DNA from 4 places in the Streptomyces sp. NPDC088725 genome. Region 2 is predicted to be linked to each of the others. Evidence: riboswitches for the same ligand, from Rfam matches in the RefSeq annotation. Region 2 holds a riboswitch; each other region holds the start of a gene.
The links. A riboswitch is a leader RNA that binds a small molecule or an ion and turns the genes downstream of it on or off. The one in region 2 is predicted to bind cyclic di-AMP.
Positions count from the first base shown of each region.

Region 1 (4,203 bases), on a different contig from region 2:
CGGCGCCGACGGCCAGTCCGGCGCCGATCAGTCTGACGGCGGTGGCTCGTCTCATGGCGATCCCTTCGCGGGCCGGCGGTGTGCAGCCATCGTGACCCGCGGAAGGGGACGCGGCATCCCGGGACGGCGGGGAATCAGGCCGGACGGGCCGCGCCGACGAAGGGCATCTGGTCGATCGGAGCGATCCTGACCGGGGCGCCCGGGCGCGGAGCGTGGATCATCCGGCCGCCGCCGACGTAGATCCCGACATGGCTGACGCCCGAGTAGAAGAACACCAGATCGCCCGGCGCGAGCTGTTCGCGTGACACGCGCTGACCCGCGTTGATCTGGGTGTACGACGTCCGCGGGAGCGACACACCGGCGGCGCGCCAGGCCGCCTGGGTCAGCCCCGAGCAGTCGAAGGAGTCGGGGCCCGTGGCGCCCCAGACGTACGGCTTGCCGAGTGCTCCGTACGCGAACGACACCGCCGCGGCGGCACGTGAGGTGGGCGCCCGTAGCCCGCCGCCCGGTGCCGGCGCCTGCTCGGCGGCCCGCAGCGCGTCGCGGGACAGGGAGCGGTCGGCGCGGGACGCGACCGTACCGCCGGCCTGCTCCTGCGCGTACCGCGCGCGCTGCGCGGCGGTGAGCTGGGAGAGGAGCTTCTTCGCGGCGTCGAGCTTCTTCTGGATGCTCGCCTTGTACGCGGCCAGCTCGGTCTGGCGGGCCTTGAGGTCGGCGAGCCGGTCGTCGGCGCTGGTGTGCAATTGGGAGATCCGGGCCAGTTCCTTGCGCATACCGGAGATCGTGTCGGCCTGGCGCGACCCGGCACGTTCGGCGAGCGCCGCGCCCTCCAGAAAGTGTTCGGGGCTGGACGACAGCGCGAGCTGGATGGCAGGGTCGAGGCCGCCGGCGCGGTACTGCGCGGCGGCGATCGAACCGAGCGCGTTGCGCGAGGCGTTGAGCCGGTCCGTGCGGCGAGCGGCCTCGTCACGCAGCGCGTTCAGCGCCGTACGGGCCTCGTCGGCCTTCTCCTTCGCCCCGTCGTACTTGTCCGTGGCGGCCTCCGCCTGCTCGTACAGGGTGTTGACCTTGGCCTTGACCTGGGCGGCGGTCAGGCGGGGCCCGGCCTGTACGGGGCCGCTCGACGCGGCGGCGGTCACAGCTCCCGCGAGCGCGAGGGTGGCAGCGGTGCGGCTCGCCGGTCCGGCGAGCAGGCGCTGTTTACGTTTTCGGTGCGCGGCCACGGGGCGTCCACTTCCTTCGGGGAGATGGCGGCCGACGGCTGTCCTGGTACGTGGACGGCGGGGAGGAGTCGGCCACCTCGTGAAGGACCGTAAGGGGCGCGATCACGAGGCGCGCCCGGCTGGCCGCTATTGCCCAAAGGTGGACGGAGAGGAGCGGTTTACGATCACCGCGACCATGCCGAAGTCACTCCGCACGGCGGGACCTGACCGTTACGGACGACGGCCCGCCACACGGAGCAGGCGCGTGGCCTGCGCCTTCGCCCCTGTCCCTCGTCCGCTGCCAACAGGAACCTCAGCCTCAGGCCGGGCGAACCTCAGGCCGGGCGGACACTTCCGTAGATCGGCATGTAGTAGATCGACTCCTCGCGGACATTCGCCCCCGGCTTCGGTGCGTGGATCATCATTCCGTCGCCTATGTAGATGCCGACATGGCTGATGTCGTCGTAAAAGAAGACCAGGTCTCCAGGGAGCAGATCGGCCGTCGCGATGCGCGTGCCGACATTCACCTGGTCCCAGGTGGTGCGTGGCAGTTCCACGCCCGCCGCCCGCCAGGCCGCCTGGGTCAGGCCCGAACAGTCGTACGAGCTGGGTCCCGTCGCGCCCCAGACGTACGGCTTGCCCAGCTGGGCGCGGGCGAAGGCGAGTACCTTCCCGGCCTGGCCGGAGTTCGAGCCGGCCGGCGTGCCCGTGCCGCCGCCCGTGCCCGTGCCGCTGCCCGGCGGCTTCGACTGCTTCTGCCGCTCCGCCTCCGCCTTGGCCTTCGCTTCCGCCTGCTTCCTGGCCTTCTCCTGCTTCTCGCGCTCCAGCGCGGCCAGCCGCGCCTTCTCCTCCGCTGTCAGCTCCGACAGCAGGGCGCGCGCCTCGCCCAGCTTCGTCTGGACGCTCTGCTTGCTGGTGCGCAGCGTGCTCTGGGAGGCGGTGAGCGACGCGAGGCTCTTCGTCGCCTGCGCGCGCTTTTTACCGGCGGCCGCCTGCTGGGTCTGGAAGTCGGTGACCGCGTCGCGCTGGTGCGCCGTCATCCGGTGCATCAGCTGAGTCTGGTCGAAGTACGCCTGCGGGCTGTCGGCGAACATCAGGGCCGCGGTCGGGCCGACGGTGCCCTCCCGGTACTGCGCCGCCGCGTACGTGCCCAGCGCGCGCCGGGCCTCGTTCAGCTTGTCCGCGCGCCTGGCGACCTCGTCGAGGAGCTGGTCGAGGTCCTTCTTCTGCTTGTCCGTGGACTCTTTCGCCTTGTTGTACCGCTCCGTCGCGGAACCGGCCTCGCGGTACAGGTCGTCTACCTTCTTCCGCACCTCTTCTATGGACGGCTTCGGCCGCGCGGGCGCGGCGTTGGCGCTCTGTGCCGAGAGCAGCGTGACCGAGGCGAGGGCGGCCGTCGTGAGACCGAGCGCGGGGGAGCTGGACCGTACACCGTTACGGGTGCGCGGCTTGCGATGCGATGCCAAGGCCGGCATCTCCTTCCGTGGACCGCCTACCGGGTTAGCTGTCGGGTTCGGGCTCGGTGGAACGGAAGGCTGCCCTACGGGCCTGGGACGTGCGGCCCGATTCACCCCGGTCGTGCGAGTGGGTCCCCGGTTCCGGATCTCCGCACGTCGGCAGGGCTTCCCTGCGGAAGCGCTTCGGTACGGAACCCCGGATTCGGCGCGGGCAGCCCGTTTGGCGTCGGTCGCCGTTGGGGTACGGGGTGCCTGTTCGAGCACGCTAACCACTTCGTGGTGCTGCTGTGAAGGTTGATGTGCGATATGCCCGATACATTTTCGTGACCTTCGCGGATGCGGTGGCTGCTGGGCACGCTCCGTGATCACCTGGAGAGGATTCCGGCGTCCGGGGCAGGGCGTTTCGGACGTCGGCTGCCCGCTGTCAGTGGAGCGGCCTAGACTCTGAAGGCGATGAGCAGCCTCTTTGATGACAGTTTCCTGGCGGACCTCCAGCCCTCCGGCGAGGAGCACCCGCCGCCGCCCGAGGACACCGAGCCTGAGCAGGTGCCCGACGATCTCTTCGAGGGAGCGTTCCACGTGCCCGCGGCCCGGGATCCGTACCACCGCGACGGCGCCCCGCGCACCGTCGTCAATCCGGTGGCGCTGCTCGACGGGCTGAACGACGAGCAGCGCGCCGCCGTCGTGCACACCGGATCGCCGCTGCTCATCGTCGCCGGGGCCGGTTCCGGCAAGACGCGCGTGCTGACTCACCGGATCGCTCATCTGCTGGGCACGCGCCGCGTGCACCCCGGCGAAATACTGGCGATCACCTTCACCAACAAGGCCGCCGGCGAGATGAAGGAGCGCGTCGAGCAGCTGGTCGGCCCGCGTGCCAGCGCCATGTGGGTGATGACCTTCCACAGCGCCTGCGTACGGATCCTGCGGCGCGAGTCGAAGAAGCTCGGTTTCACGTCCTCGTTCTCGATCTATGACGCGGCCGATTCCAAGCGGCTCATGGCCCTGGTCTGCCGTGATCTGGAGCTGGACCCCAAGCGGTATCCGCCGAAGTCCTTCAGCGCCAAGATCTCGAATCTGAAGAACGAGCTGATCGACGAGGAGACCTTCACCGGCCAGGCCATCGACGGCTTCGAGAAGACCGTCGCCGAGGCCTACCGGATGTACCAGGCACGGCTGCGCGAGGCCAACGCGCTGGATTTCGACGACATCATCATGACCACCGTCCACCTGCTCCAGGCGTTCCCGGATGTCGCCGAGCACTACCGGCGGCGCTTCCGGCACGTCCTGGTGGACGAGTACCAGGACACCAACCACGCCCAGTACACGCTCGTACGTGAGCTGGTGGGCCCCTCCGGCGAGGACCAGGACCCCGCCGAGCTGTGTGTCGTCGGCGACGCCGACCAGTCGATCTACGCGTTCCGCGGCGCCACCATCCGCAACATCCTCCAGTTCGAGGAGGACTACCCGAACGCGACGACGATCCTGCTGGAGCAGAACTACCGCTCCACGCAGACGATCCTCAGCGCGGCCAACGCGGTCATCGA
Region 1 covers NZ_JBIVLO010000003.1:332,077-336,279, reverse strand. The annotation lists gene ACIP6N_RS08535 (hypothetical protein) at 1-55, opposite strand, end outside; gene ACIP6N_RS08530 (NlpC/P60 family protein) at 135-1,223, opposite strand; gene ACIP6N_RS08525 (NlpC/P60 family protein) at 1,538-2,668, opposite strand; cyclic di-AMP (ydaO/yuaA leader) riboswitch at 2,676-2,831, opposite strand; gene pcrA (DNA helicase PcrA) at 3,113-4,203, shown strand, end outside.
Region 1: linked by a shared signal. The riboswitch ahead of ACIP6N_RS08525 (NlpC/P60 family protein) and the one ahead of ACIP6N_RS15935 (transglycosylase family protein) in region 2 are both predicted to bind cyclic di-AMP.

Region 2 (4,203 bases):
CACCCGGAGCAGCGCGCCCGCCTCCAGCGTTCGCTCGACGCCGGAGAGACGGACCTGCTGGCCACGGGCGTCGAGGAACTGCTGCGCTACGACGGGCCCGTGGAGCTGGCGACCTGGCGATACGCCACCGAGGCGCTGGAGTTGGGCGGGAAGCGGGTCGAGGCGGGCGACCCCGTCCTCGTCGTCCTGGCCGCCGCCGACCGGGACCCGGAGCGGTTCGCCGAACCCGACACCCTGGACCTCGCACGACGTGACAATCAACACCTCGGATACGGACACGGCATCCACTACTGCCTCGGCGCGCCCCTCGCGAGGCTCGAAGGGCAGACCGCGCTCGCGACCCTTCTGACCCGCCTTCCGGATGTGCGGCTTGCGGAAGATCCAGCTGATTTGCGGTGGCGGGGTGGGCTCATCATGCGGGGATTGCGCACCCTTCCTGTGCAGTTCACGGCCCATAGTCCTGACGGACCGTCAGGACTGTGACTTTCACGTGATCTCCGCTGCATCGACTTGTGACAAGTGTTTGAGTACCGCTACCTTCACCGACAACTCAGCGGCCACACGCTGTAGTCGACGTCACGTTTGATGCCTCGCCATGCCTTGTTCATGACCGGCATGGCCCGGTGTGACCCGTCTCGTCCTGTCTCGTCATGTCTGACGCTTCCGGCGTCAGTCGTCACACGGAAGGCAATCGCATGTCCGCCAACGGCCGACACCGCAGACCTCGCCAGGCCCCCGCCCTGATCGTCGCCGCAGGAGTGACGGGATCGGCGATCGCCATCCCGCTGCTCGCCGCATCGGGCGCGAGCGCCGCCGACGCCTCCACGTGGGATCGCGTCGCCGAATGCGAGAGCGGTGGCATGTGGAGCGCCGATCTCGGCAACGGCTACTACGGAGGGCTCCAGCTCTCGCAGGAGATCTGGGACCAGTTCGGCGGGGCCGACTTCGCGTCGCGCCCGGACCTCGCCAGCCGCTCCCAGCAGATCGCGATAGCCGAGAAGGTCCTGAAGGCGCAGGGGCCGGCCGCCTGGCTGACCTGTGCGCCGCTCGCGCGCCTGACGAACGACGGCACCGCGCCGGACGTCGACCCCGGCGCCGCGCCCAGGGGTTCCGTGCCGGACGGGAGCGGCGCGGCCCCCTCGGACGCTTCCTCGTCCGCTCCGGACGCGGGTCCGGGCACCGGCGGTGGTAGTGGTGGGACCGGAGCCGCACCCGGCTCCGAGACGCCCTCGGATTCCCCGTCCGCGGATCAGGGCGCTGCCACCGGCTCCGGCGGCCAGGGCGCGGGAGAGGGGTCGGCCACGCCTTCCGCCCACCCCTCCACCACGCCCTCGCCCTCCTCGTCCGCCACACCCGACCCCGGAGCCGCGGACCCGGCCGGCTCGGCCGGCCAGACCCCCGGCAGGCACCGCGGTCCGGCCGACCCGCGGGGCGCCGGACACGGCAATGCGGATGAAACGCGCGAATCGGGCCGTCATGCATCGCGCGGTGACGGTCCGTCAGGACGCGACGGGGATGTTGTGGAAGATTCGGGCGTTACGGGCGATGTGGACGGTGCGTACGAGGTTCAGCTCGGCGACACGCTCTGGGGCATCGCCGAGGCGCATGACCTCTCCGGCGGCTGGACTTCGATCTACGACGCGAACGAGGGCGTCGTCGGCTCCGACCCCGACCTCATCCTTCCTGGCCAGACCCTTGATCTGAGCGTGAAGTAGAGGCTCCGAGGCGGGTAGTTCGACGTTCTATGTCCGCTTCTGTCTAAGTGAGACAAGCGTCTCTTTGCCGTAACTGATGCGCTTTGGCCGCCGCGTTCGTCCCTTTCGCCTCTCACCTGCGGAAATGGTCCGCGCCCCAGGGGCGGAACGGGCGATTTCTCCTTGATGTTCGTCTTTGAACAAGCGGGAGTCCTGTGATTACGGTCTGAACCGCTCGCACCGCGGGCCCCGTCGATCGTCACGCCGAGTCCTGCCGGCGATCGAAGGGCGTAGTCGTCGCGTAAAGCGCCGAAGGCAGGACCGGGGGACCCAAAGGTAAGTAGCCGGCCCCGGCCGTCGAGAGACGGCCGAAGACCGGCTTGGGGTGTAGCCGCGTGCCACAAGCACGCGGCCGGGCAACTCACTTGGCCCGAACCCGACAGCTGACCTCGGAGGCGTCGGTGAGGAGATGCTTCATGCTGCGTTCGAACAGGCTCGACAAGGGCAAGCACCGCCGTCCGTCCATGGCCGTCCGTTACGCCACGCTCGCCGGGATCACCGGTGCCGCCGTCGCCGCGCCGCTGCTCGGCGCGACCTCCGCGTCCGCCGCGACCACCTCGGAGTGGGACCAGGTCGCGCAGTGCGAGTCCGGCGGCAACTGGGCGATCAGCACGGGTAACGGCTTCTACGGCGGCCTCCAGTTCACGCCGTCCACGTGGGCCGCGTACGGCGGCACCGCGTACGCCTCGCAGGCCAACCAGGCCACCAAGGACCAGCAGATAGCCGTCGCGGAGAAGGTCCTCGCGAGCCAGGGCAAGGGTGCCTGGCCGAGCTGCGGCGTCAACCTGTCCGGCGCCTCCCCGTCGAGCGGCGCCGCCGCTCAGCCGAAGCCGCAGGCACCGCAGGCCTCCCAGGCCCAGCCGAAGGCGAAGACGCAGACCCCGCGCGGCCACGAGCAGACCGCTTCGCGCGGTACGACCCGCCCGGCGCCGGTCAAGAAGGGCGACGGCGAGTACAAGGTCAAGTCCGGCGACACGCTGTCGAAGATCGCCTCCGCCCACCACGTCAAGGGTGGATGGAAGAAGGTCTTCGACCTGAACAAGGACATCGTCCGCGACGCCGACGTGATCTTCCCGGGCCAGCGGCTCCACCTGAGCTGACGGTTCGCTGTGGGCCGGACGCCACCGCGCCGGTCCGGCCCACCCCCGTCTCCGTAGTCCGGTCAGTAGGTCAAGCAGGGGCAGGGGCATCTCACGGACCACCCCGGTCCCGCGCGTTCTCCCCCGTACGCGCCGGGCCGGGGCTCCTCGCTGTTTCGCCCCTCTTTTCGTCCCAGGGGGCGGGCGGGGGCGGTCGATGCCCGGGAGCCGGTTAGGCTCATGCCGCAAGGCCAATGAGACCCTGCACTTCCAGCGTCACATCCCAGAAGGAGATGCTCGTGCCGTCCATCGACGTCGTCGTAGCCCGGGAAATCCTCGACTCCCGAGGCAACCCCACCGTCGAGGTCGAGGTCGGCCTCGACGACGGCAGCACCGGCCGTGCTGCTGTCCCCTCCGGTGCCTCCACCGGTGCGTTCGAGGCCCTTGAGCTCCGCGACGGTGACCAGAACCGCTACCAGGGCAAGGGCGTCGAGAAGGCCGTCCTCGCCGTCATCGAGCAGATCGGCCCCGAGCTGGTCGGCTACGACGCCACCGAGCAGCGCCTGATCGACCAGGCCATGTTCGACCTGGACGCCACGCCGGACAAGTCGTCGCTGGGTGCCAACGCCATCCTCGGTGTCTCCCTCGCGGTCGCGCACGCCGCGTCCGAGGCCTCCGACCTCCCGCTCTTCCGCTACCTCGGCGGTCCGAACGCGCACCTGCTGCCCGTTCCGATGATGAACATCCTGAACGGCGGCTCGCACGCCGACTCCAACGTGGACATCCAGGAGTTCATGATCGCCCCGATCGGCGCGGAGTCCTTCTCCGAGGCGCTGCGCTGGGGTGCCGAGGTCTACCACACGCTCAAGAAGGTCCTGAAGCAGAAGGGCCTCTCCACCGGCCTGGGCGACGAGGGCGGCTTCGCGCCGAACCTGGAGTCGAACCGCGCCGCGCTCGACCTGATCCTCGAGGCCATCAAGGAGGCCGGTTACGTTCCCGGCCGTGACATCGCGCTCGCGCTGGACGTCGCCGCCTCCGAGTTCTACAAGGACGGCTCGTACTCGTTCGAGGGCAAGTCCCTCTCGGCCGTCGAGCTGACCGAGTACTACGAGGAGCTCGTCGCCTCGTACCCGCTGGTCTCCATCGAGGACCCGCTGTACGAAGACGACTGGGCCGGCTGGAAGGTCCTCACGGACAAGCTCGGCAGCAAGGTGCAGATCGTCGGCGACGACCTCTTCGTCACCAACCCGGAGCGCCTGGCCCGCGGCATCGAGGAGGGCTCCGCGAACGCCCTGCTCGTCAAGGTCAACCAGATCGGTTCGCTGACCGAGACCCTGGACGCCGTCGAGCTGGCGCAGCGCAGCGGCTTC
Region 2 covers NZ_JBIVLO010000005.1:565,011-569,213, forward strand. The annotation lists gene ACIP6N_RS15925 (cytochrome P450) at 1-483, shown strand, start outside; gene ACIP6N_RS15930 (transglycosylase family protein) at 696-1,715, shown strand; cyclic di-AMP (ydaO/yuaA leader) riboswitch at 1,992-2,167, shown strand; gene ACIP6N_RS15935 (transglycosylase family protein) at 2,171-2,854, shown strand; gene eno (phosphopyruvate hydratase) at 3,127-4,203, shown strand, end outside.

Region 3 (4,203 bases), on a different contig from region 2:
AACTCGCCGCCCACGGTCACCGCGAGGCCCACCCGGTCCACGTAGTCGTGATGGGTGAAGCGGTGCACGTCCTTGTCGGAGAGGCGCGGGTAAGGGGCGAAGAAACGGTAGTACTTGGATTCGTCGGAGACCTGTTCGTAGAAGCTGACCAGGCGTTTCGCGTCTCCGGTCGTGATGGGCCTGATACGCGCTGTACCGCCGTCACGCAGCACGATGTCTGCTTCCCAGTGGCTCGGGTACGCGTATTCCGACGGCGTCTCCATGGTCCAAGCCTACGGCGGAGCGCGGTCGGAGGCCGCGCGTGAACACGTGCCTCCAGGTACTTCGCCGCACGTGAGACACTGGTCTAGACAACCTCTTGAAACGTGAGACTTGAAGGGCAACACCATGGCTGAGCGCCGCGTCAATGTCGGCTGGGCCGAGGGCCTGCACGCCCGCCCCGCTTCCATCTTCGTCCGTGCGACCACGGCCACCGGTGTCCCTGTGACCATCGCGAAGGCCGACGGAAACCCGGTCAACGCCGCGTCGATGCTCGCGGTGCTCGGACTGGGCGCGCAGGGCGGCGAGGAGATCGTGCTCGCTTCGGACGCGGAAGGCGCGGACGCCGCGCTCGACCGGCTGGCGAAGCTGGTCGCCGAGGGACTCGACGAACTCCCCGAGACGGTCTGAGACGTCCGGCACATCTTTTCCGCGGGCCGAGCCGCGGTGCGTGAATTCCGCGCACCGCGGCTCGGTTTGTTTTCGGCCCGTTTTCTTTCAAAAAGGGCAGCAGGAAATAGAGCCCACTTGTTTCCCGCTCTTTGTATACGACGTCATTGTTAAGTACGGACGCTCGTGATGTTTACGGCATGTTGCGAAGCGCTCACTTTTTCCATGACCGGGGCGGGCCGCCGCAGCCGGTGCGCGACGGCGGAGCGTTCGGCGTGCAGCGTGGTGAGCGTCCGCGCGCGCTCGGCGTCGCCGCGCGCCACCGCGTCGACGATCGCGCCGTGCTCCGCCCAGGACTCCACCGGATGCCCGGGCTGCTCGACGGTGTACATCCAGGCGATCTTGTGCCTCAGCTGCGTGAGCAGCGCGATGAGCCCCGGGCTGCCGGACGCCTGGGCGAGCGTCTCGTGGAACCAGGAGCCGAGCGAGCGCAGATCCTCGCCCTGGCTCCGGCGCGCCCGCTCCTGACCCAGCCGCACCATGCCGCGCAACACCTTGAGATGGGCGTCCGTACGCCGCTGCGCGGCGCGGGCCGCACCCAGCGGCTCCAGCAGCAGCCGCACTTCCAGGAGGTCCGCCGCCTCCTGCTCGGTGGGTTCGGCCACGCACGCGCCGACATGGCGCCGGGTCGTGACGAACCCCTCGGACTCCAGGGTGCGCAGCGCCTCGCGCACCGGGACGCGGGAGACGCCGTAGCGCCGCGCCAGATGTTCTTCGGTGAGTCTGCCGCCCCGCTCGAACAGACCGGAGACAATGTCGTCGCGGATCGCCGTGCATACCGAGTGCGCTGGAATGCGCATGTCCGAACCTCCGCCTTAATCCGCGCGAAACGCAGCCGATTGACGCCTGTTCCGTGACTCTATTGCAATCAACGCGAATTTCCGATGGCTGCCCGAAATCCATGGATATCTTTTGGCCAGTGCGACGGAGGTTCTGCGGAGGCCGGACGAATCGGTCAGACGTTCAGGCCGTGGCTGCGCAGATATGCGACGGGGTCGATGTCGGAGCCGTACTCCGCGCTCGTACGGGCCTCGAAGTGCAGGTGCGGTCCCGTGGTGTTGCCGGTCGCGCCCGAGAGGCCGATCCGCTGCCCCGCGCTGACGCTCTGGCCGACGGAGACGGCGGTCGACGAGAGGTGGCCGTACTGCGTGTAGGTGCCGTCGTCCATCCTCAGCACGACGTTGTCGCCGTAGGCGCCGGCCCAGCCGGCCTCGACCACGGTGCCCGCGCCGACGGCCACGACCGGGGTACCGGAGGCCGCGTGGAAGTCGATGCCGGTGTGACTGCCGGAGGACCAGAGCGCGCCGCCGCTGCGGTAGGCCGTGCTGACGTACGAACCGGCCACCGGCAGCCGGAAGGCGTTGAGGCGCTCGCGCTCGGCCGCACGGGCCGCGCGCTCCTCGGCCGCGCGGGCCTCCTTGGCGCGGGCCTCGGCCTTGCGCTCGGCCTCGGCCCGAGCCGTCGCGCGGGCCGCCTCGTCGGCGGCCTGGCGCTGGGCGGCGGCCTGGGCCCCGATCTCGTCGGCGAGGGAGTCACTGACGTCGAGAACCTGCGTCAGTCCGGTCCGCCGCGCGGCCGGCGCGTCGGAATCCGCGGCCAGCGCCTGGGACGAGAGCCCGGTGACGACACTGCCGACGGCGACGGTCACGACGCCTGCGGCTCTCGCGCTCCTGCGCGCCGTACGGCGCGCGTCGGGACTCGAAGCACGGCGCGGGGCACGGTGCTTCCCGGCGGGACGGCTGAATGCCAAGACTGCTGGTCCTTTCCTTCCCTCTCGCCTACCGGGTTAGCTGACGGGTTCGGAGCAGGAAGGTCTCCTACGGGCCCCTCCGCACGGGATACGTGCGAAGGCACCCGATTCACCCCGGGGACTGAGTGTGGGTCCCCGGCTCCCCAGGCTCGCGCCTGACGGGGACTCGGCGATGGCTGTCCGATGCCGCGGTCGCGGCGCGTTACTGGCGAACAGCCGGATCGACGCTAAGCGGACTGTCTTTCAATCACCAAACAGACAGGCCCGTTTGTAGCGCACACCACAGACAAGAAGGACATACGGGAGAACCCCGGCGACTGGTCGTCACCGGGGTTCCACTTACGGCGGAATTCAGCCCGTGACAACCGTCACTTCGCCAATTCCGAGCGCCGTGACGGGATCCTTGATCCGGGCGGCGTCCCCGACGAGCACCGTGACAAGACGGTCCACCGGGAAGGCGTTGACCGCCGCCGCGGTCGCCTCGACCGTGCCGGTCTCGGCCAGGCGCGCGTACAACTGCGCCTGGAAGTCGTCCGGGAGGTGCTGCTCGACCTGATCGGCCAGGGTGTCCGCCACCGAGGCCGCCGTCTCGTACTTCAGCGGCGCGACCCCCACCAGGTTCTGGACGGCCACATCGCGCTCGGCGTCCGTGAGGCCTTCGGCCGCGAGGGTGCGCAGCACGGTCCAGAGGTCCTCCAGCGCCGGGCCGGTGGACTCCGTGTCCACGGAACCGCTGATGGCGAGCATCGCGGCGCCCGTCGCGCCGCCGGGAGTGGCCGGGTCGGAGGAGCGCAGCACCTGGCCGAAGGCCCGGACACCGTAGGTGTAGCCCTTCTCCTCGCGCAGCACCCGGTCGAGACGGGACGTCAGGGTGCCGCCGAGGCAGTACGTGCCGAGCACCTGGGCCGGCCAGACGCGGTCGTGCCGGTCGGCGCCGATGCGGCCGATCAGCAGCTGGGTCTGTACGGCGCCGGGACGGTCCACGATCACCACGCGGCCCGTGTCGTCGGCGGTGATGGGCGGCACGGGCCTGGCGGGGGCGGTGTTGCCCGTCCAGGCGCCCAGCGTCTCGGCGAGCAGCGCGTCCAGGTCGACGTCCGTGAGGTCACCGACGACGACGGCCGTGGCCGTGGCGGGGCGTACGTGCGCGTCGTAGAAGGCGCGCACCGCCTTGGCGTCGATGCGTTCCACCGTCTCCGCGGTGCCCTGGCGGGGGCGCGACATGCGCAGGGACGCCGGGAACAGCTCCCTGGAGAGCTGCTTGGCGGCCCGGCGGCCCGGGTTGGCCGCCTCGTGCGGGATCTCGTCGAGGCGGTTGTTCACCAGCCGCTCGACCTCGGTGTCCAGGAACGCCGGCGCGCGCAGCGCGTCGGCGAGCAGGCCGAGCCCCTTGGCGAGCCGGGAGACCGGGACCTCCAGGGAGACCCGTACGCCCGGGTGGTCCGCGGCCGCGTCGAGCGTGGCGCCGCAGCGCTCCAGCTCGGCGGCGAACTCCTCGGCGCTGTGCTTGTCGGTGCCTTCGGAGAAGGCACGCACCATGATCGTGGCGACGCCGTCGAGCCCTTCCGGCTCGGCGTCGAGCGGGGCGTCGAGGGAGATCTCGACGGCGACCACCTGCTGCCCGGGGCGGTGGCAGCGCAGCACCGTCACGCCGTTGTCGAGCGCGCCGCGCTCGGGAGCGGGGAAGGCCCAGGGGGTGGCTTCGCCGGCCTGCGGCTGCGGATGGAGGTCCATGGTCACGGCAG
Region 3 covers NZ_JBIVLO010000001.1:116,253-120,455, reverse strand. The annotation lists gene ACIP6N_RS00480 (GNAT family N-acetyltransferase) at 1-263, opposite strand, end outside; gene ACIP6N_RS00475 (HPr family phosphocarrier protein) at 388-669, shown strand; gene ACIP6N_RS00470 (GntR family transcriptional regulator) at 819-1,508, opposite strand; gene ACIP6N_RS00465 (M23 family metallopeptidase) at 1,664-2,458, opposite strand; cyclic di-AMP (ydaO/yuaA leader) riboswitch at 2,469-2,640, opposite strand; gene ACIP6N_RS00460 (M16 family metallopeptidase) at 2,810-4,192, opposite strand.
Region 3: linked by a shared signal. The riboswitch ahead of ACIP6N_RS00465 (M23 family metallopeptidase) and the one ahead of ACIP6N_RS15935 (transglycosylase family protein) in region 2 are both predicted to bind cyclic di-AMP.

Region 4 (4,203 bases), on a different contig from region 2:
CCACTCGGCGAGCTTCGGCTCCAACGCCCAGGCCATGGCGGCCGGTCTCGCCGTCCTGTCGGTGATGGAGGACGAGGAGACCGTCGCCAGCGCGCGGGCGACGGGAGATCTGCTCAGGACACGGCTGGCCGCGCTCGTTCCGCGCTACGAGCTGCTGCACGAGGTACGCGGCCGCGGTCTGATGGTCGGTATCGAGTTCGGCAGGCCGGACTCGCTCAAGCTCCGCAGCCGCTGGACCATGCTCCAGGCCGCGCGCAAGGGGCTCTTCGCGCAGATGGTGGTCGTCCCGCTGCTCCAGAAGCACCGCATCCTCACCCAGGTCTCCGGTGACTTCCTGGAGGTGATCAAACTGATCCCGCCGCTGACGATCGGCGAGCGCGAGGTGGACCGGTTCGTGGACGCGTTCACCGCGGTCATGGACGACGCGCACGGCGGTGGCGGGCTGATGTGGGACTTCGGCAAGACGCTGGTGAAGCAGGCCGTCGCGAACCGGTAGCGGAGCCTGCGGGAAGCTTTTTTGCCTCCGGGGCAATTGATTTGCCCCGGAGGAAATGACCTGGCGCAATGGAGGCATGAGTACTTCTGCCGAAGGAGGGGCGGCCGACGAGCTGCCCGAGGTCGCGCCCCGCCTGCGCGAACTGCGCCGAGGCCGCCGTCTCACCCTTGAGGCGGCCGCCCAGCGCGCCGGGCTCTCCCCGGCGCATCTCTCCCGGCTGGAGACAGGGCGCAGGCAGCCCTCGCTGCCCATGCTGCTGGCGCTGGCCCGGGTCTACAGTACGACGGTCTCCGAACTGCTCGGCGAAGTCCCCCCGGAACGCGACCCGATCATCCGCGCCGGGCGCATGGAGGCCGTCGAGGCCGACGGCTGGACCTATCACCAGGCAGGCAGCGGCGCGGGTCGTGCGATGCAGCCGCTGCGGGTCCGTATCCCGTACGGGGCGCAGGGCGATCTCGTCCGGGTGCACGCGGGAGAGGAATGGCTCTACGTCCTGGAAGGGCGGCTGAGGCTGGGCCTCGGGGACGCCGTCCATCTGCTCGACCCCGGCGACAGCGCGCACTTCGACTCGCTCACCCCGCACCGCATCGCCGCGGCCGGGCCCGGCGCGACGCACCTGCTCTTCGTCCACACCCTGCTGCAGAGCCCCGCCGCCGAGCTGTGTCTCGGCGGCGGGCGCCGTCGCGGCTGAACCGCCGGGAAAGGTCCGCTCTCATGTCAGAGAACCGAGTCCGCAGAGAATGGACGCTCCCCCGGGGACTGGTCGTCCGGCTCTTCGCCTATCTGGTGGCGGGGCACCTCTTCGCCGGATTCCTCTACGTGCTCTTCCTCGTGGGCTCGCGCAGCCAGTAGCGCCGGTCGTCGCCGCTCCTTGTCACGCGCCGTCGAGGAGGCTGCCGCGCAGCTTCTCCAGGGTCTGGGGGGTGAGTCCCAGGCCCTCGGCCAGATAGCGCTCGGTGGTTCCCCACGTCTGCTCGATGGTCTCGAAGGCGGCGGCGAGATACTCGGCGCGCGCGTCGAAGAGCGGGCTGAGCAGCTCCATCACCTCGTCGGACGTGCCGGCGGGCGAGGTGTCGCTGCGGCGGACCAGGTAGCGGTGGGCCGGGGCGTTCGACTTCAGATAGTCCGCCTCGACGGCCCCGGGCTCGACCCCCACGGCGAGCAGCGTCACCGCGACGGAAACCCCCGCCCTGTCCTTGCCCGCCGCGCAGTGCATCAGCGCGGGGACGCTGTCCTCGGCGAGGGCGTGCAGCACCCGGCTGTGCTCGGCGGTGCGGTCCGTGATGACCGACCGGTACGACTCCGTCATCCGCGCGGCCGCCTTGCCGTCCGAGAGCAGCGCGCGCAGCTGGTCGAGGTCGCCGTGCCGGATCATCCGCCAGAACTCCGCGCCGTGGGCCGGGTCGGAGAGCGGGATGTTCACATGGCGTACGCCGGGCAGCTCGACGTCCCTGCCGTCGAGCTTGAGGTCGGCCGCGTTACGGAAGTCGAAGATCGTGTGGAGACCCAGCGCGGACAGCGCAGCGGCGTCGGCCGCGGTCGCGTTGGCGAGGTGGCCGCTGCGGAAGAGACGGCCCTGCCGCACAACCCGGCCGTCGGTGGTCGGCAGTCCGCCCACGTCGCGGAAATTACGCACGCCGGTCAGTCCGGGCTCTGTCGGCGGGACGTGCGGCAGGTGCTGCGTCATGGGAGCTGCTCCTCCGGATCAGCCGCCGGCGCTGCTCGCCGACGGTGGCGGGCTCTGACCCTACGACATGATCACCAGACTAATCTGTCCGTATTGTTCGTTTGATTGCAACCTGTCCCCATAAATGGGCGGATGGGTTTGTGCCTCGTGAGCGGGATCATATTCGTGACGGTCCGTGGCGGTGCGGCGAAGCGGAATTCCTGCGTCCTATGGAAAACGAAGATCCTTAATCCACGGAGGGTGACCGCTAATCCCGGGAAATATCGGAGCGTGTATTGCCGGCGGGAATACACGGGCTTGTTCCCGCCGGTTCGCTCGCTTACGGTCACCATTTGTCCGAGCGGAACGCCGAATCCTGCCGCCGCCCGGAATTCCATCCACCCACGTGTGGCAGGAGCGGGGGACCCAGGTAGTACGCCGAACCGGCTCGTCCGGACGGCTCGGGGTGAAGTCGCGCGACAGCGCGACCGGGCAACTCCAGCTCGAACCCGACAGCTCACCTCGCAGGCGCCGGAGAGGAAATTCGTCATGCCCGCAAAGGGTAAGCACCGCCGTCCCATGTCCCGTTCGATCAGACGCGGAATCATCGCCGTCAGCGCGGGTGGCGCCGCCCTCGCGCTTCCGCTCATCGGTGCCACCGGCGCGCACGCCGCCGAGAAGGCGACGCCCACGCAGACCGTCGCCGCCGCCCAGACCGCGAAGACCTACTCGGTGGTCTCCGGCGACACGCTGTCCAAGATCGCGCGAGACCAGCACGTCGCCGGTGGCTGGCAGAAGCTCTACGCCGACAACCGCCCGGCCGTCGGCGCCGACCCGTCGGTGATCCGCCCCGGTCTCAAGCTGGCCGTCGGCGCGGCTGCGGCGACCGCCGCTCCGGAGGCCCCCGCGGTCAAGAAGGCCGCCGCTCCCGCCTTCAACCTCCCGGTCGCCATCGACGCGATCGGCACGCCGTACCACCAGGCGGGCAGCAGCTGGGCCAGTGGCTACCACACCGGTGTGGACTTCGTGGTTCCGTCCGGCACCCCCATCAAGGCGATCGGCGCGGGTACCGTCGTCACCGCCGGCTGGGGCGGCTCGTACGGCAATCAGGTCGTCATCCAGCACCCGGACGGCACGTACTCGCAGTACGCCCACATGACCTCGATCGGTGTCTCCGCGGGACAGACCGTCGGCGCGGGACAGCAGATCGGCATCTCCGGCGCGACCGGCAACGTCACGGGACCGCACCTGCACTTCGAGGTCAGGACCGGACCGGACTACGGCTCGGACATCGACCCGGTGGCGTACCTGCGCGCCCACGGCGTCACTGTCTGAATCGGTCGATCTCTGACGCCTGACGCCCGACGCCCGAAGCCCGGCGTCTGAACAGGCGAGGACAAGCCACCGCCCGGCAGCGGAAATGCCGGGCGGTGGCTATTCCCGTTTGGCCGAAACTTGACCGATGGTATATCTCACCCGCCGTCAACCCTTCCTTACGGTCGCGTAGGTCACACGCGCGGGAGCAAAATCCTCAGCTGTGTTCAACGATGAGAGATCAAGAAGAGAAGGCGTATTCGGGTCGTACGCGGCGATCGGCGACAGCTTCACCGAGGGAGTGGGCGACCCGGGACCCGACGGTCTCTATGTCGGCTGGGCCGACCGGCTCGCGGTCCTGCTCGCCGACCAACTGCCGGTCACCGGCGACCCGGCGCACAACACCGCGCACGGCGACGACACGGTGCACGGCGACTTCCGGTACGCCAATCTCGCCGTACGCGGCAGGCTCCTCGACCAGATCGTCGCCGAGCAGGTTCCGCGAGCGATGGAACTCGCACCGGACCTGGTGACCTTCTGCGCGGGCGGCAACGACATCATCCGCCCCGGCACCGACCCCGACGACGTCGCCGAGCGCCTGGAGCGCGCCGTCGCCGACCTCACCGGCGTCGTCGGCACGGTCATGGTGACCACCGGCTTCGACACCCGCGGCGTGCCCGTCCTGCGTCGTCTGCGCGGCAAGATCGCCACGTACACCGCCCATGTG
Region 4 covers NZ_JBIVLO010000001.1:890,296-894,498, forward strand. The annotation lists gene ACIP6N_RS03775 (aspartate aminotransferase family protein) at 1-496, shown strand, start outside; gene ACIP6N_RS03780 (helix-turn-helix domain-containing protein) at 573-1,187, shown strand; gene ACIP6N_RS03785 (DUF6126 family protein) at 1,211-1,348, shown strand; gene ACIP6N_RS03790 (tyrosine-protein phosphatase) at 1,371-2,183, opposite strand; cyclic di-AMP (ydaO/yuaA leader) riboswitch at 2,520-2,708, shown strand; gene ACIP6N_RS03795 (peptidoglycan DD-metalloendopeptidase family protein) at 2,712-3,497, shown strand; gene ACIP6N_RS03800 (SGNH/GDSL hydrolase family protein) at 3,700-4,203, shown strand, end outside.
Region 4: linked by a shared signal. The riboswitch ahead of ACIP6N_RS03795 (peptidoglycan DD-metalloendopeptidase family protein) and the one ahead of ACIP6N_RS15935 (transglycosylase family protein) in region 2 are both predicted to bind cyclic di-AMP.